2 regions of the Leisingera sp. ANG-DT genome follow, and region 2 is predicted to be linked to the other one. Evidence: riboswitches for the same ligand, from Rfam matches in the RefSeq annotation. Region 2 holds a riboswitch; the other holds the start of a gene.
What was found. Region 2 has a riboswitch for cobalamin ahead of RA21_RS15615 (ABC transporter substrate-binding protein). Riboswitches for the same ligand answer to the same signal wherever they lie in the genome.

Region 1 (8,648 bases), on a different contig from region 2:
AGGAGACCGAGGCCAGCTGGCCGGGCGCCGCAAGCAGCATCGCCAGTTGGTCAGTGCAGAGGTTCATCGACACCACGCGCGATGGCCCGGCAAAAGTACCGGTGGCGGCCCACAAAAGGGCCAGGGCTATGCCGGGGAGCCTGCGCATGGGTCAGAACGAGGCCCGCACGCCGATATAGGCGGCGCGGCCGCGCTTGGCGTAGCCCCAGACGTCGGCGTAGTCCTCGTCGAACAGGTTGGTGACGCGCCCAGTCAGCACCACGTTATCCGTCAGCTCATACTGAGCAGCCACATCAAAGGTTGTGTAATCCGGCAGCTCAGCGGTGGCAAACGAGCCAAAGAACTGGCTGTCCCAATTGCCTGCCACATGCCGGATGTCCGCGGTGACAGAGCCGCGGCCATTGAAAGTATCCAGTGTGGCACTCAGCAGAAGCTCGTGCTCCGGGCGGCGGATCTCGACCGAGCCATCGGGGTTGGTGGCGTCCAGATAGGTGTAGGACAGACGCAGATCGAGGTATTCGCTGGCTTCCAGGCTTGCTGCCAGCTCAACACCCTTGCGATCACTGTCACCGGCTTGGTTGCGGTAGGAGAACGTGGTTGCGTTCACCATGTAGCTCTCGATCTCGCCTGTCAGCGTCTCGTCGAAATAGGTCACATCAACCAGGCCGCGCCCTTGAAGGAACGGCACCTCAATTCCGAAATCGAAGCTGCGATTTTCCTCCGGCTGCAAGTTCGGATTGCCGAGATAGGTGGTGGAGCCGAATGTGCTGTTGGCAAACAGCTCAAAGTAAGAGGGGTTCACAACACCGGTTCCAGCCGAGCTGTGCAGGCGCACACCGCTGTCTGCTAAAGTGTAAGAAGCACTGGCGGTCCAGCTGGTGGCGTCTTCGAATACGCTGTTGTTGTCGTGGCGCACCCCGAGCTGCAGGTCCAGGCCGTTGGCAAAGCTGCCGCGGTATTCCAGGGCAATCGAATTGGTTTCGCGCGCAAAGGCCGGGTTGGAACTGCTGGAGTCCTTTTCCCATTCCAGCATCGCGTTAAGAAGGTGGTCTGCTTGATCCGCTAACTGCCCGTCCAGGCCGAAGCTCAGCAGGTACTTTGCTGCTTCCGTTTTGGTCTCGGTCGGGGTGCCGCCATTGAAGGACCGGTCAAAGTCAGTGCGTTCGATTGACAGGCGGTGTTTCAGGCGGCCGCCCAATGTGTCCAGTTCAGCATAGACTTGCGCCAGTTGCTCATCCCGGTCACTGAATTGCGTCGGATCATCCACGACATAGCTAGCCGCATCCGTTGCGGTGAAGGAGGTGCGGTCGCTGTCATAGCGTTCATCCGACGTGCGGAAGTTGAAGCCAAGTTTCAGCCGGTCGGTGACCAGGTAGTCGCCTTTCAATTGCAGTGTATTGCGGCGGATGCCGTCTTCTTCACCGCCATCGCCCGAGGTGTCATAGCCGTCGTCATTGTCATGGGCGAAGCTGAAGGCGATACCGCCGCGCTCGGTCCGCGACGAAACTCGGGCCGAGGCCCGGTAGCCGTCGGACCCCGCTTCCGCGCTGCCGCCGTATTCCGTGCCGATGCCGCCGGACTTGGTGATGATGTTGATCACACCGGCGGAGGCGTTGGAGCCGTAGAACACCGACTGCGGGCCGCGCAGGACTTCGATCCGCTCGATATTGGCAGTGTCCAGGCCGGACAGAATGTACTCGCTGTCACCGCCCGAGGCTTCGACGCCGTCGATCAGGATCAGCGTGTGATTGGCTTCGGCACCGCGGATGCGGACCTGGGTAAAACTGTCGCCGGAGCCGTTCACCATCAGGCCGGGGACCGAACGCAGCGCGTCCCGGACGGTGGTGATACCGCGATCTTCGATTTCTTCGCTGGTCAGGACTGAGACTGAGCGGCCGTATTTTTGGGCCTCGACCGGCGTGAAGCCGCCGGAGACGATGATCTCCCCCAGATCGGTGACTTCTTCATCCTGAGCGGTTGCGATTACAGGGGCGGCGGCCAGGGCGGCGGCCAGGGACAGGCTTGCCTTGCGCATATTCCATTCCTCCCGGCCCACGCAGCAAGCACAGGCCAAGCGGCTGCCCATACCTGGCAGCATGTTCATAATTTTGGTCTTTGGAAGGCAATGCCCCCGCAGACGGTGAAAACTGCCACCACTACGGAAGGTCCGTTATCTTCGGCGCGCCCCGCACCGCGATAGGGTGATCATCCTGGCAGGTCTCCTGACTTGCGGGTCGAGGCTTTGCTGCGCCTTCCCGCCCCTTGGGGCAGTGGCATACCGCAGCATTGCTCTCCGCTCACAGTTGCGGGGGCAGTCACGGATTCGGCGCCTGTTGGCTACACCTCACCGTGTTCCCTTTTAACCGGGTGGTCTCCCAGCCGGACCAGAATGGTCGGGACTTAGGCAAACTGAACTTATTCTGTCAAGCGGGAGAATTCGCAACCTGAGTAGAAATGGCCTTGGGCTGGCATCCATATCGCCGAATTTGCCTTTCCAATTTTTCAAGTGACGATGATTGATTACGCATACAAAAAACTTCGAAAGGCAGCGGTGTTTCCCCGTTCCTCTGATAGGAACATGCCTGCCTATTGATCCCTGCAGCACTGCAGGAGAAAAACCATCGGCACCGGACGGCCAAGTGAACAGAACATGATTCTCTTGACTCAGAAATTCCGGTTTGCCATTCAGCCAAGGTGACCGGTTCCGCGAGTGTTTCAATGCGCAGCGGAAGAAATAGGGAACACGGTGCGGCGTACCCAAAAGGGACCAAATCCGTGACTGCCCCCGCAACTGTGAGCGGTGAGTGACGCTGAATACGCCACTGGGAACATCCCCGGGAAGGCCAGCCGAGCCAGGACCCGCGAGTCAGGAGACCTGCCGGACACGGGGACTGAGGCTCCGCTTGCGGGGTTACTGCCCTTTTCCACCGGACGCCGGGGTGCGCGTCTGGCGCGTGTGCCGTTCAGGCGTTTCCGTGCCGCTACTCCCCGTTGTTCATTCCTGATTGCAGGTGCGCCTGTATCGTCGAATGAGGACGAAATGAAACTGAACTACCTGGCCGCTGCTCTGGCCGTTTCCCTGCCGGTTACCGCTTCGGCGCATTTCCAGCTGAACTACACTGAACAAGCGCTGATCGAAAAGCCCGGCGACGTGCCGATGGGCCTGGTGTTCTGGCACCCGATGGCCAACGGCCATGCGATGGACATGGGCAAGCCGGAAGAGTTTTTCATGATCCACAAAGGTGAAAAGACCGACCTGTCGGACCGCCTGGAACCCGCCACCTTCAAAGGGGCTGAAAACGAAGCTTCGGCTTACAAGGCCTCGGTCCCGGTCAAGCGGTCCGGCGACTATGTCGTGGTGACGGTCCCTTCGCCTTACTACGAGGAAAGTGAAGACATCTATATCCAGCAGATCTCCAAGGTCGTGCTGAACCGCAACACGCTGCCCACAGACTGGGACCAGCCGGCTGGCCTGGCGACCGAGATCCTGCCGCTGAACAAGCCCTATAACGTCATCGTAGGCTCCACCTTTTCCGGTCAGGTTCTGGCGGACGGCAAGCCGGTTCCGGGTGCCGAGATCGAAGTCGAGTTCATGGCGTCGGAGCCGGATCTGGAAAAATTCTCAACCACTGATCCCACCGTGGGTGAGATGCCGGGCGGCGCAATTGTTGCCATCGCCGACCAGAACGGCGTTTTTTCCTTTGGCATTCCGAAAGCAGGCTACTGGGGCTTTGCGGCACTCGGGTCCGGTCCGGCGACCGAGCACGACGGCAAGGAACTCAGCCAGGATGCTGTTCTGTGGATCCACGCAGAAGAGCTGAAGTGAAAGTAGACCGATGCATATCGTAGACGGCGCACTGTCGAACCCGGTTGTGATCGGCGGCGCGGTTGCCGCCGTCGGCGGTATTGCCATGGGTCTGCGCAACCTGCCGCTGGAGCGGATTCCCGCGGCGGGTGTTCTGTCGGCCAGTTTCTTTGTGGCCTCCCTGATCCATGTCCCGATCGGGCCCAGTTCGGTTCACCTGATCCTAAATGGCCTTGCCGGGCTGGTGCTGGGCTGGGCCGCGTTCCCGGCTTTGTTTGTCGGGCTTCTCCTGCAGGCGGTCTTCTTCGGCTTCGGCGGGCTGACCGTGTTGGGCGTGAACGCCGTGAATATTGCCCTGCCCGCTGTTCTGGTCGGCCTGATGTTCCGGCCGCTGGTGGCGCGCGGCTCGCCGCTGCAGGGGGCTATCTGGGGCGGCATTGGCGGCGGTGCAGCAATTGCCTTCACAACCCTCGCAGTCGCAGTATCGCTGATGCTGTCCGGTGATGAGTTCATCCTTGCCGCCAAGCTTGTGTTCTTTTCCCATATCCCAGTGATGCTGATCGAGGCGCTGTTGTCCGGCGCCGCCATTTTCCTGGCCCGGCGGGTGAAGCCCGAACTGTTTGTTGACACGAAAGGAAGCCTGGCATGATCCGCTCCTGCGTGCTGATCCTTGCCCTGCTGGCACCGCTGCCGGCATTGGCGCACAATGTGATTTCCTCGGTGTTTCCATCTGGATCGGACATTGAGGGCGAGGTCGGCTTTTCCAATGGTGATATGGCTGCGGACTTGCTGATCGAGGTCTTTGACGAGGCTGGCGGCAAACTGGGTGAAACCAGGACCGACGCTGACGGCTTCTTCCTGTTCACCCCGTCAGAACCGGTGACGCATATCTTCCGCGGCGACCTTGGTGCCGGCCATGTTGCCGAAGTGATCATGGACGCCGCAGAGGTCGCACAGATCATGGGCCAAAGCCCAAGCATGGCAGCGCTTGCGGCGACTAGCACCGCAGACGTCACTTCGGCCTCCAGGTCTGCCGGTTTGTCCGATCAGGCCCGCGCTGAGCTTGCCACCATGATGCGCAATGAATTGCGCCCGCTTCGGCAGGAGCTTACCGCGTTTAAGAACAAGTCCGATTTTCAGTCTGTTCTTGGCGGCATCGGCTACATCTTTGGTCTTTTTGGTCTGGGCTTTTACATCGCTGCGCGGCGCAGAATCGGTGGCAAAGCATGACCTATGTCCTGACAGGCGCCGAAAGGCCGCTCAGTGGCATCGGTGCCTTCCGCGCCAAGGTCACCGCGCTTGACCCGCGGATGCGCATCGTAATGACCGCGGTCTATGCCGTTGTGGTGGTCTCCATTAGCAACCTTTGGGTGCTGTCAGCTGCGCTTGGCCTGTCGATGTGGCTACTGGCTTTCTCCGGGCTGCCGCCCCGGAAGACGCTGAAGCGGATGGCGATGATGGACAGTTTCATCATCTTCATGCTGGTGCTGCTGCCGTTCACTGTTCCGGGCACCCCAGTCCTTTCTGTTTGGGGGCTGGAGGCGAGCTGGGAAGGCCTGCGGCGCGCGGCCGAGATTGCCCTGACCGCAAACGCCGTCATCCTGGCGGTCATGACGCTGGTCGGGTCCATGGAGCCCGTGACGATGGGACATGCTCTCTTTGCCCTCAAGACGCCGGAGCGGCTGGTGCATCTGATGATGTTCACTATCCGCTACATCGATGTCCTGCGCGAGGAATACCAGCGCCTGAGCACCTCGATGAAGCTGCGCGGCTTCCGCCCCGGCACCAACTGGCACACCTACCGCAGCTACGGCTATCTGGTGGGGATGATGCTGGTGCGCGCCATTGAACGGTCGGAACGCATTCTGGCGGCGATGAAATGCCGGGGCTTCTCCGGCCGTATCATCCTCCTGGAAGACTTCCGCCTGCGCAGGGCGGACCTGTTGTTTGCCGCGGCACTTACCGCCGCCCTTGCCGCCCTGATCTGGGCAGAGGCCTTTTATGCCGCTTCTTGATCTGAATGATATTCATTTTGCCTACCCTGGGCTTGATCCGGTGCTGGAAGGCGCCTCGATGAAGCTCAATGCGGGAGAACGGCTGTCGATTGTCGGACCAAATGGAGCAGGGAAATCCACGCTCCTAAAAATCATCATGGGATTGATTGCACCCGATAGCGGTTCTGTCACAGCATTCGGAAAACCTTGCAACAGCGAACCGGACTTTCACGAAGTGCGCCGCCGTGTGGGGTTCGTTTTCCAGGACGCCGATGACCAGCTGTTCTGCCCGACTGTGGCCGAAGATGTCGCCTTCGGCCCGCTGAACCTAGGCAAGTCCAAGCAGGAAGCCCTGGCGGTGGTTGATGCAATACTGTCACGCCTGCGGCTGATGCACCTGCGTGACCGGGTCACCCACAAGCTGTCGGGCGGTGAGAAACGGCTGGTGACGCTGGCCACGGTTCTGGCAATGGAACCGGAAGTGCTCATACTCGATGAGCCGACCAACGCGCTGGATCCAGAAAATTATGCACGGCTGGCTGAGATTCTGAAAGAGCTTGACCAGGCGGTTCTGCTGGTCAGCCATGATCCTGAGTTCCGTGAACAGATTGCTCCAACAGGGTATCACCTGATGGAGCGGACACTTACAAGGGTATAGCGGTTTTTTGGCTGAACAGGGCTTTAGCACACACGCTTCCTGCTAAAAAACCGCCGCTCCTGGTTAGCCATGCTGCGAATGCGGCCAATATCCGCAAAGTCCGGTCCCTGATCCGTCTCTGATCAACCTATGCTGCAACGCCGATCAATGGCCGCGTTGAACGCCGCGGGGCAGCGCGCAATTTTCTGCATCTGCGATATCCAGTGTGCAGCAAGCGCGCGCAGCGAGAAATGCCAATGAGCAAGTTGGGCTCACAGTCAAATTTCGCCGTCTGCCACACGAACATCTGCTGCCGATACGGGAACGTCTGGTCACCGTTCCAGGTCGCACGATTTCAAGGACTTGGCCGTAACTCTGGGTGGCCGCTTCTGTTGCCTCAGAGCCATCGGATTCGCCGCGTGAGCAGTCAGCAAAAGAGAGCCCCTTTGCGGTCAAAAGTTGGCTCGCCGCCTGCGCCATTTTCATACTTCGTGATCAGCAAAAAGCCGTCGTTTATGGTATTTCCAATGAAAGACTATGTTGTGAGGCAACTAGCCTACATTTGTTTGCTTGGCTCCCGTCCAGGTGATCTTCCTTTTGCACGGTCTTTGAATGTAATCGCCCACATCGCGGCCAGGATCATCAGCGTCGAAAGGTAGAAAGCACCGTCTGGGACAAGCCGGAACAGCATGAAATCCGCTAAAACGGCAAAAATCAGCGACAGATACTCGAATGGTGCGAGTTTTGAGATTTCGCTGTGCTGCAGAGCAAGGGTCATCATGATATGGGCAATGCCACCTGCAATTCCTGCACCGCAGAGGTAGACCAGCTGCAGAAAGTCAGGCTGGACCCAGCCCCAAAACACAGAAACTCCCCCAGCCACTGCACAGGTCAGTGCAAAGTAGAAGGCTATGGCTCCGGCGTTTTCCGTTTGAGCAAGGCTGCGGATCTGAATTTTGGCACCGGCCGTGAAGATCGCCATGGCGAAGGCCAGGCCTGCTCCGATCAAATAGGGTTGATCCGGTGTCGCAGCAGTCAAGCCAGGCAGCACTAGAACGAGCATTCCCAGGAACCCCAGGACAACGGCAAACCAGCGCATCCCGTTCACTTGTTCACCCAATAAGAATCGCGCCAGAACCACTGCCAGGACCGGGGCCAGATAGCCTATGATCGACGCATGGGCGAGCGGCAGGTATTTTAGCGAAGCAAATGAGGCGAACAGCGCAGTGCAGCCCAGTAGGCAGCGGGCAATATGGGACAGGGGTCGTTTAGTCCGCAAACCGCTAGGAAAGTCCCGTGTCCACATCAGGAACAGAACCAGTGGTATCAGGGCGACGGCGCTTCGAAAAAACACCACCTGGCCTAACGGGACCTCGTCGGCAAGCAGCTTCACAAACACGACCATGACTGTGAAAAACAAGGTTGCGCCGATGCGCAGTGCGATACCTGTGGCTTCCATTGTTTTGCCTCTTGGTGGGTTATCTGGTCTGTGCCAGTACGTCTCGGAGACTGTCTCCAGCCAGATTGATTGCCAGCACGGAAACCAGCACGGCCAGACCCGGAAAAATCATAATGTGAGGAGCGGTCTGCATATAGGGTTTGCCATCCAGCAGCATGGCCCCCCATTCGGCGGTGGGCGGCTGCACTCCGAACCCCAGAAAGCTGAGCCCAGACACTGCAAGGATCGTGCGTGACCAGCTGCTGGTCCAAAGAACCAGCAGTGATGGCAGCACATTCGGCAGAATGTGGCGCCACAGGATCAGCCAGTCAGCCAGGCCGTTCAGGCGGGCCTGAATAACAAAATCCCGTTCTCCGATGGTCAACCCCAGACTGCGGGCAAGCCGCGCGAATTTCATCCAACTGACCAGAGACAGGGCAACCACTAGGTTGACAGTGCTGGGGCCGAACAGCCCGGCAAAGGCAACCGCTGCGATAAGCTCCGGAAAGGCAAAGAAACTGTCTGTCACTCGCATCAGCAGGGCGTCGGGGAAGGAACCGGAACGGGCAGCCAGCAGCCCGACGAGCGTCCCTGCGATCAGCCCCGCCAATGACACCACAAGCGCCAGCCCCAGAGACCAGAACGCACCATAAAGCAGCCGGGTGCCAATATCGCGGCCCAGATGGTCTGTGCCGAACCAGTGTGCAGGTTCAGGCGGCGCCAGTCGGTTGAGAAAATCCGCCTGTGCCGGCTGGTAGGGTGTCAACCACAATC
Region 2 (8,648 bases):
ACGGCCTGTTGCAGATCGTGTCGGTTCCATCGGTTGCGGCACTGGTTTTCCCGGCAGTGCTGGAGCACATGACGGCACGGCATCCGGGCCTCAAGGTGGAACTGCGCGACACCGACACCCAGGAGGTGCTGGATGCACTGGCGGAGGGAAAGGCCGATATCGGCATCGCCTCCGGCTATCATCCGCTGAATGGCGTCAGGGCCGTGCCTCTGTTCGAGGACCGCTTTGGCTTGGTCTGTTCCACCGATCATCCGCTGTACCAGCAGGAGGCTGCCCCTACCATTGCTGATGTGATCGGTGCATCCTTTGTCCGCAACGCCCTATGCAGCCTGATCCGTAACGAGCGCTTCGTTGAGGCCAGCAGTAATGCCGACGTGACGATCCACAACACCCATTCGCTGATCACCATGGTCCGGACCGGAAAATGGGTCACGGTTCTGCCACAGACAGTTGCCCGGTTCATGCCGGAGGCCACTGCCTTCCGCCCGATTGCCGACCTTCCCGACAAGCGGGAGGTTTACCTGTACCAGCGCGAACGGTCCCGCTTTTCCGCACTGACAGAGGAGTGCTGCGCCTTCATTCAGTCCTGCGACCTTTCCGGCGAGCTAAGCTGAAACATCCGGCATGGCTGGGCGCCAGTCCCCCTGATGTCTCAGGTCAATTGGAAGGACAGAAAGGGACCCGCGCCTTCGGCATCCTGGACCCAGCGTGCTTGGATGCCGAAAATCTCAGATACGGTTTCCGGAGCCAATGCCTGGCTGGGTGCGCCGCAGGCCACCAGGCGCCCGTGTGACAGCACCGCCACACGGTCGCAAGTCAGGGCCTGGTTCAGGTCATGCAGGGCCACCACGGTTGTCACCTGCAGGTTCCGGATGCAGTTCAGGATGGACAGCTGGTGGTGGATGTCCAGATGGTTTGTCGGCTCATCCAGCAGCAGAAGCCCCGGCCGTTGCGCAAGGGCGCGGGCAATGTGCAGCCGTTGCCGTTCGCCGCCGGACAAAGTGGCCCATTCGCGGCGCGCGAAGCCCTCCATTTCCACCGTATGCAGCGCCTTGTCCACCAGCTGGGTGTCGTCGCTGCTCCAGGGTTTCAGCGCCGACAGCCAGGGGGTGCGGCCCAGCTCGACGACGGACTGTGCGGTGATGCGCTCAGCCGTGTCGGCCTGCTGTTCGACAATGGCGATCCGCTGGGCGATCTCCCGGCGGGTCAGCCGGGCCAGCGGTTGGTCCTCCAGCAGCACTTCGCCATGCGAGGGTTTGGCCAGGCCCGACAGCAGCCGCATCAGGGTTGATTTGCCGGAGCCGTTCGGGCCCACCAGCGCCAGCGTCTCACCCGGCTGCACCGCCAGCGAGACGTCCTGCAGCAGAGTTTTGCCGCGCACTGAGAAAGACAGGTTGCGGGCTTCGATCCTCATCTCGCAGTCCTTTGCCCGCGCACCAGAATCACCGCAAAGGACGGCGCCCCGATCAGGGCGGTGACCACCCCGATGGGAAGCACCTGGCCGGGGATGATGATGCGGGAGACGATATCGGCGGCGATCAGGAACACGGCGCCAGTCAGCGCCGCTGCTGGCATCAGCCTGCGGTGGCCGGGGCCTACCAGGAACCGTGCCGCATGCGGGATCACCAGGCCGACAAAGCCGATGGAGCCGACGATCGACACCATCACCGCGGTCATCAGCGCGGTGGCGAAGATCAGAACCACCTGCACCCGCCGGACCGGGATGCCAAGCGAAGCGGCGGAATCGCTGCCAAAGGTGAAGGCGTCCAGAGCACGGGCATGAAAGCGGCAGATCATCCAGCCCGCCAGCGCCAGCGGCACCGCCAGCCACACATCCGGCCAGCGCACGCCGCTGAGGTTGCCCATCAGCCAGAACATGATGCCGCGGGCCTGATCCGCATTGGCGGACTTGGCGATAATGAAAGCGGTCAGCGCATTGAATAGCTGCGAGCCGGCAATGCCCGCCAGCACGATCTGCGCAGCTGCGGCGCGGTTGCCCCCTGCCCCGGCGGCCCGCGCCAGAATGGCGACAAAGCCAAACGCCAGCAGTGCGCCGTTAAAGGCACCAAAGGACAGTGACAGGGCGCCGCCGCCAAGACCTGCAATGGTGACCGCCACCGCCCCGGTCGAGGCACCGGCCGATATGCCCAGAATGTAAGGGTCCGCCAGCGCGTTGCGCAGCAAGGCCTGCAGCACTACACCCGCAACCGCCAGCGCCGCCCCGCAGGCTGCAGCCACCAGCGCCCGCGGCAGCCGGTAGCTCCAGATGATGCCCTGATCCACCGGGTCCACCGGCAGGCCCGCCCCGGCCAGCTTGTTGGCCAAAACGGACAAGACAAGGTCAGGCGCAAGCGAGGTTTCCCCGATCATTGCGCCTGCCAGAACCGCCGCGGCCAGCACCGGCAGGGCAAGGCAAGCGCCCCGGATGCCCTGCCAGGCCAGTACGGCGGCTGCACTCATGCGCCGTTGCCGATCGCGCTGAGTTCTTCCGCCAGGTCTTCCAGCGCCGGGATGGCACGGATAGTGGCATCCATCGCCTGGGCGTCCATCACCACGATGCGGTTGTTTTTAACCGCATCCATCTGGCTGGCGACCGGGTCATTGCGCAGGAACTCCAGCTTCTTCTCGTAGTCATCAGCGGCAAAGCGGCGGCGGTCCATACGGGCAATCACGATCACCGTCGGGTTGGCTTTCGCGATGGTCTCCCAGCCGACGGTCGGCCATTCCTCGTCGGTCTCAATGACGTTTTTCAGGCCCAGCTGCTGCATCATGTAGCCCGGTGCGCCCTTCTGGCCGGCCACGAACGGGTCGCTTTCCATCTCGGGCGAGGAGAACCAGAACACAGCGGAGGCGTCGTCCAGCGCAACCTCTTGCGCCTTGGCCACAGCCGCGGCCTCACGAGCCTTGTAGTCGGCGACCAGCTCAGCGCCTTTTTCTGCCTCGCCGAAGATCGCCGCCAATTCCTCAATGCCCTGATAGAGGCTGTCGGTGGTGAACATCTCGGTCCGGGTGCCGTCGCCGCCGGTGGTGTTGTCCTTGCCGACGCAGTCCGCGGGCATCACATAGGTCGGGATACCAAGATCATGAAACTGCTCGCGCTTGGCGACGATGCCTTCGGGGCCGATATGCCACTCATACTGGGCAGCCACCAGGCCCGGGCGCTTGGCCACAACGCTTTCAAAGCTTGGGTCATTGTCGGCCAGGCGCTCAACCTTGTCGTTCAGTGCGGCGTACTCGGGCAGAACATCGTTGAACCAGACCGAGGTGCCCAGCACCTTGCCACCCAGACCCAGCGCATAAAGTACCTCTGTTGCGGCTTGGCCAACGGTCACGGAGGACGCAACCGGTGCCTCGAAAGTGACGGTTTCACCGCAGTTTTGAATAGTCAGCGGAAAGTTTTCGCTGGCTGCTGCGGCCTGAGCTGCCGCAACGAAGGAAAGGCCCATGAGGCCGGAACGCAGAAACATGATCTTCGATCTCCATGTGTCAATGACCGGAGAACGGGTGAAGGGCATTGACCAGCAAGGCGGAGGGTTTCCCCTTCTTGCGGCGCCAGGAACGGGCGACGCATCTAGCCGGCAACCTCCCCGGACAACCCCGTCCGGTGTGTTTCGGTTTTCACCGGCAGGTCTCCTGACTGGCGGGTCACTGTCTGTCCCGTCTTCCCGGACCCTTCAGGCCCAGTGACACGATGGGACAGCACTCGCCGCCTACAGTTGCGGGGGCAGTTCCGTTTGGCGCCAGGCGGCACCGCGGATTCCCTCTTAGCCCTTACGGGACCGGTAAAGCGCGGGTAGCGCATCACTTCTCTTGCGGCAAGAAAAACTTCGTCGGTCAGCAGAATTCTTCGGGTCTAGTCATGCAACTCCACGCACCGTGCAGGCATCGACCCAGGACCCGCGGCAGTTAATTGCAGAATCCGAAGGCGCAGAGCGCTCTAGGCCGCCTTGAAGCAACGGTCCACCAATGCGTTCGTATCCAGGATCAAAATCGACTCGAACCTGCCGTCTGGCGTTTTGTGCTGCAGGCACCCGGATACATCCTCAGCAATGCTCTTGGAGGTATTCTGCTGGTCCAAGGGCTTCAGTTCAGCCACGCGGTTCTCCGTCGTGATGATTATTTCATCGACGGTGTCCACGAGGATTCCAAACTTCTGCGCGTCATGCTTGAAAATCAGCACTTTCTGATCGCGGCCGGACCCGGGCGGCAGCCCATACAGCACCCGTGGATTGAACAGGGTGATAAGCTCTCCCCGCAAATTCAGGATGCCTTCGACGAAGCTCAGTGAAAACGGCGGTTCGAGCAGGTCAATTGGGCGGTTGATCACCTCGCTGACTTCGGAGGTGTCGAGCGCGAACCGTTTTTCGAAAGTGAACTTGATAAATGTGCGCCTTGCCGCGCGGGCCTCCAGTTCAGCGGCCTCTTCTTCCGTTTTCTCGGGTGGAAAAATCTCCTGGCAGGCTTTGGCCGCAGCCACAAAACTTGGCTCCTGCAATAGCTTTGCCGGATCAAGCATCATGACAATCTGGTTGTTCTTATCCAGCAGACACCCGTTCACAAGATCACCGCGCGGCAGGGCCAGCTTGGCAAAGGGCAAAACTTCATCCTCGAAATAGGGCAGGATGCTGTCGATGGAAAAGACCATGAGCCCGACCGGCCCTTCTGCGGTGTCGATGATCAGCATTCTGCGCTCCTTGGGGATCGTGGCCCCAAGCACAAATTTTGCACTATCTCCCATGAATCCGCGGAAATCTATGACGGGCAGGATAACGCCGCGCAGATTTGCAGTGCCGATCACATTGCCGCCCACCAGCAGCGACTGTTCCAGCTTGGGAACGGATCTGACCTCCTTTACAAACCGCAGGTCGATGGCGCAGGTCGTGTGGCCGGTTTGAAATGAAACGCAGGCGAGCTTTTTGCCTCTGCTGAGTTTGACCGTTTCCTGTCCGGGGCCGTTGTCAGCCCGCGGCAGTTTTTCCAGGTTCAGCAGTTCGTGCGGGTCTAGGACCTGAACCAGCCTTTCGCCGTCATTGAATTTCAAAACCCCGTCGATAACAACATCCTTGATGCCGTCGCCATTGGGGCGAAAATCGACCCGCGCCACGCCTTTTCCGTTCAGGACTTCACCCGTTCTGTCGAAAAGAAGGCCAATGCAGTGTTCGCCATGTTCGACAATTGCAACCTTGCGCGATAGCGCGCGCTCAATAGCCGGAAACTCAAGCAGGCTGCGCAAATCAATCACCGGAACAATCATGCCCCTGAGGTTGAAAAGCCCCAGCATGTAGGACGGCGCAAGCGGCACAGGTGAAATCTCATCCGGTTCATTCACGATCTCCTGGAGCGCCGAGACGGAGATTGCAAACTCGCTGTCGTCGATCAGGAATGAACCGTATTTGTCCGGCTTCCCCCGTTTTGCCCGCACATTGTGCGGCTGGGCCGGTTCTTTCTGAGGAACACTGCTGTCCCCAACTCCAACCGCTGGGCAGCCTGCCAGATCGCTAGCCGAAGATTGCGCGCCAAGGATCAGCGGGTTTGAAGTCTCCGGTTTCATGATTGTCCCCCCAGGCGCGGAATCGCTTTGACTGTGAATTCGCCGCTGCTGCAATCGATGGTCACCTGCCGCCCCTGCATGCCGCCGACATCCTCGTGAATGTTGCGGACGCCGGCGTCCCGAAGCGACCGGTAGGCAGAGCGGGCGTTGATGCTGCCGACAAGACGCGCAGGATCCGTATCTTCCGGCATCGTCATGTTGGCACCGCCAACGACAATCGCCTGGAGTTTGCGCAGCTCCTTGCCCGACACCTCCATCAGGGACTGCAGCGATCTAACAGCCTGGTCCACATGCCTGCCGCATATTGCATCAGAGCTGTCCGGGGACTTGGCAAGCAGGCAATGTGCCAGCCCATAAATCCCCTTGGCCGGGTACAGCAGCCCCAGGCCGATGCAGGAGCCGAGGATCGCATTCAGCGACTGCCCGGCCCGGCCGGTTTTCACCTGGCCGATCTGCACGTGGATTTTCTGGATGTCATTTACGCACATGGGCTGCCTACCCTGGCGGAGGGCCGGTAGATGATCGGCGCCACTTGTTCAAAGCCGGTACGGAGATTGTTCAGCGTCTCGCTTTCTCCAATGAACAGGACGCCATCCGGCTTGATCAAGTCCCGCACATTCTGAAGGATCTTTTCCTGGTCTTCGCCAGTGAAATAGATCAGCACGTTGCGCAGGAACACCACGTCAAACGGACTGGTGCCGCCAAGCCTTTCCAGCAGGTTATGCAGCTTGAACTTCAGGCGGGCCCGGATCTGCGGCACAGCTTTGTAGCCTTCTGCATCGCTGCCCTTCATGTGGCTGGCAAACAGTGCAGGCTGGTCCCGGCGGAAGCGGGCAATCGCGCGGCCATTGTAAACACCGGTTTGCGCCACTTCCAAGACCCGGGAGGACACATCGGTGCCCAGCACGGAATAGTCGAAGCCCGGTTTCTGCAGCCGCTGCTGCTCCAGAATTGTGCCGATGGTATGAGCCTCCTCCCCCGTCGATGCCGCAGCCGACCAGGCCCGCATCCTGAGGTTCTCCCCCCGTGCCTGAAACTCCGGCAGGAAGACGTCCTGGAAATAATCCCAGACCCGCGGCGTGCGGTAAAAGTAAGTCTCGTTGGTGGTCACCCGGTTTGTCAGTTCCTGCATCTCCGCAGGATCGGCGGCGAGCCGGGAGATATAAGATGCGAAGCTCGGTTCTTCGACTTCGCGCAGCCGCCGCCGCAGGCGGCTGACCAGCATTGTCTTGCGGGTCTCGCCGATGGTTATTCCGGTACTCCTGTGAACGATGGTGCGGAGTTTTGCAAAGTCTCCATCGCTCATGGTGATGTCGGTGTCAGGTTTTCTCATGCCCTGTCCTTTCGCCGGTGCACTCAATCAGCAGCCGAGCCGGCCGACTTCTGTTTTCAGCTCCTGTGCTCCGGCGTTCAGCTCCTCTGTTGCAGCTGCGATGGAATCCGAGGCGATGACGGCCTCTTCGGACGCGTCCACAATGCTTTGGATAGCTTCGGAGACGTCCCGCGCTGCAGTCTGTTGCTCATTGGCGGCCACGGATATCTGGGCGATGGAATCCGTGGTGTCAGAGATTCCGGTCAGGATCTTGGTGAAGGCGGCACCGGCCTCCCGAGAGACCTCGCTGCCCTGGGTCACCCGTTTCACCGTTTCATTGATCAGCTTGCTGATTTCCTTGGCGGATTGCGACGACCGCTCTGCCAGCTTGCGCACCTCGTCAGCTACCACCGAGAACCCCAGGCCGTGTTCGCCCGCCCGCGCGGCCTCGATTGCGGCATTGAAGGCCAGCAGGTTAGTCTGCCCGGCGATTTCGCTGATCGTCTTGACGATTTCGCTGATTTCCTCGGAGGACGCGTTGATCAGATCCATGGCTTCGATCGACCGTTCAATCGCCTTTGCCCCCAGATCGGCTTCTTCCTTGGTTTTCTGGGCGATCTCGTCGGAGTGACTGCTGTTCTGCGCAATCGAGTCGATCGAGGCGCTCAATTCCTCAACGGAGGCGCTGATTTCCTCTGTGGTGCAGCCCAGTGTCTGGGCGCCGCCGGCGACCGTGTGGGCCTGATCAGAAATTTCCTTGGACTGTTCGGCAAACCGGGTCGCTATCCGGGTCACCTCCTGCGCGACCTGTTTTTCGGCTGTGATGTTGGTGGCGAATTTCACCACCTTGAAAGGTTTGCCATCGGCATTGAACACCGGGTTGTAGGAGGCGTTGATCCAAACCTCCTTGCCGCCCTTGCCAAAGCGTTTGTATTCGCCTGCCGAAAACTCGCCGGAGGCCAGATCCGCCCAGAACTTCTGGTATTCAGGGGAGCTTGTGTACTCCGGATCGCAGAACATCCGGTGGTGCTGGCCGCGGATTTCGTCGAGCGAATAGCCCACGGTTGCCAGGAAGTTCTGGTTGGCGGTCAGGATCGTGCCGTCCAGTTCAAACTCGATCATGGCCTGCGCCCGGCTGATGGCATCCATCTTGCCGTCCTGCTCTGCGGTGCGAAGCTTTTCTTCGGTGACATTGGTGGCAAATTTCACCACTTTGACCGGCTTGCCTTCGGCGTTGAAGATCGGATTGTAGGAAGCATTGATCCAGATTTCTTTGCCGCCTTTGCCAAAGCGCTTGTATTCTCCAGCCGAAAACTCGCCGGACGCGAGATCTGACCAGAATGTCTGGTACTCTGCCGAACTGGCGTAGGCGGGATCACAGAACATCCGGTGATGCTGGCCGCGGATTTCATCGAGCGAGTAGCCCACGGTAGCCAGGAAATTCTCGTTGGCGGTCAGGATCGTGCCATCCAGCTTGAATTCGATGACCGCCTGAGCCCGGCTGATGGCAGCGATCTTGCCGTCCTGCTCAGCCGTGCGAAGCTTCTCGTCGGTGACATTGGTGGCAAATTTGACAACTTTGTAAGGCTTTCCGTCAGCATCGAAGACAGGGTTGTATGAGGCGTTGATCCATACCTCAGCACCGTTCTTGCCAAAGCGCTTGTACTCACCGGACGAAAATTCGCCCATCGCAAGCTGCAGCCAGAAATCCCGGTATTCATCGGATGCCGCATAGGCGGGGTCGCAGAACATGCGATGGTGCTTGCCCTGAATCTCCTCCAGCGT

Region 1: another riboswitch for cobalamin. It lies ahead of RA21_RS16750 (DUF4198 domain-containing protein); the one in region 2 lies ahead of RA21_RS15615 (ABC transporter substrate-binding protein).

What each region holds. Positions count from the first base shown of each region.
Region 1 covers NZ_JWLE01000022.1:36,367-45,014, reverse strand. Annotated here, with positions in the region: gene RA21_RS16760 (ABC transporter substrate-binding protein) at 1-148, opposite strand, end outside; gene RA21_RS16755 (TonB-dependent receptor plug domain-containing protein) at 152-2,035, opposite strand; cobalamin riboswitch at 2,196-2,404, opposite strand; cobalamin riboswitch at 2,683-2,897, shown strand; gene RA21_RS16750 (DUF4198 domain-containing protein) at 3,041-3,826, shown strand; gene cbiM (cobalt transporter CbiM) at 3,837-4,454, shown strand; gene RA21_RS16740 (cobalt ABC transporter permease) at 4,451-5,035, shown strand; gene cbiQ (cobalt ECF transporter T component CbiQ) at 5,032-5,820, shown strand; gene RA21_RS16730 (energy-coupling factor ABC transporter ATP-binding protein) at 5,807-6,457, shown strand; gene RA21_RS16725 (DMT family transporter) at 6,993-7,895, opposite strand; gene RA21_RS16720 (ABC transporter permease) at 7,915-8,648, opposite strand, start outside.
Region 2 covers NZ_JWLE01000020.1:87,067-95,714, forward strand. Annotated here, with positions in the region: gene RA21_RS15600 (LysR family transcriptional regulator) at 1-614, shown strand, start outside; gene RA21_RS15605 (ABC transporter ATP-binding protein) at 653-1,414, opposite strand; gene RA21_RS15610 (FecCD family ABC transporter permease) at 1,411-2,460, opposite strand; gene RA21_RS15615 (ABC transporter substrate-binding protein) at 2,457-3,467, opposite strand; cobalamin riboswitch at 3,607-3,799, opposite strand; gene RA21_RS15620 (chemotaxis protein CheW) at 3,938-5,551, opposite strand; gene RA21_RS15625 (chemotaxis protein CheD) at 5,548-6,039, opposite strand; gene RA21_RS15630 (CheR family methyltransferase) at 6,030-6,884, opposite strand; gene RA21_RS15635 (methyl-accepting chemotaxis protein) at 6,912-8,648, opposite strand, start outside.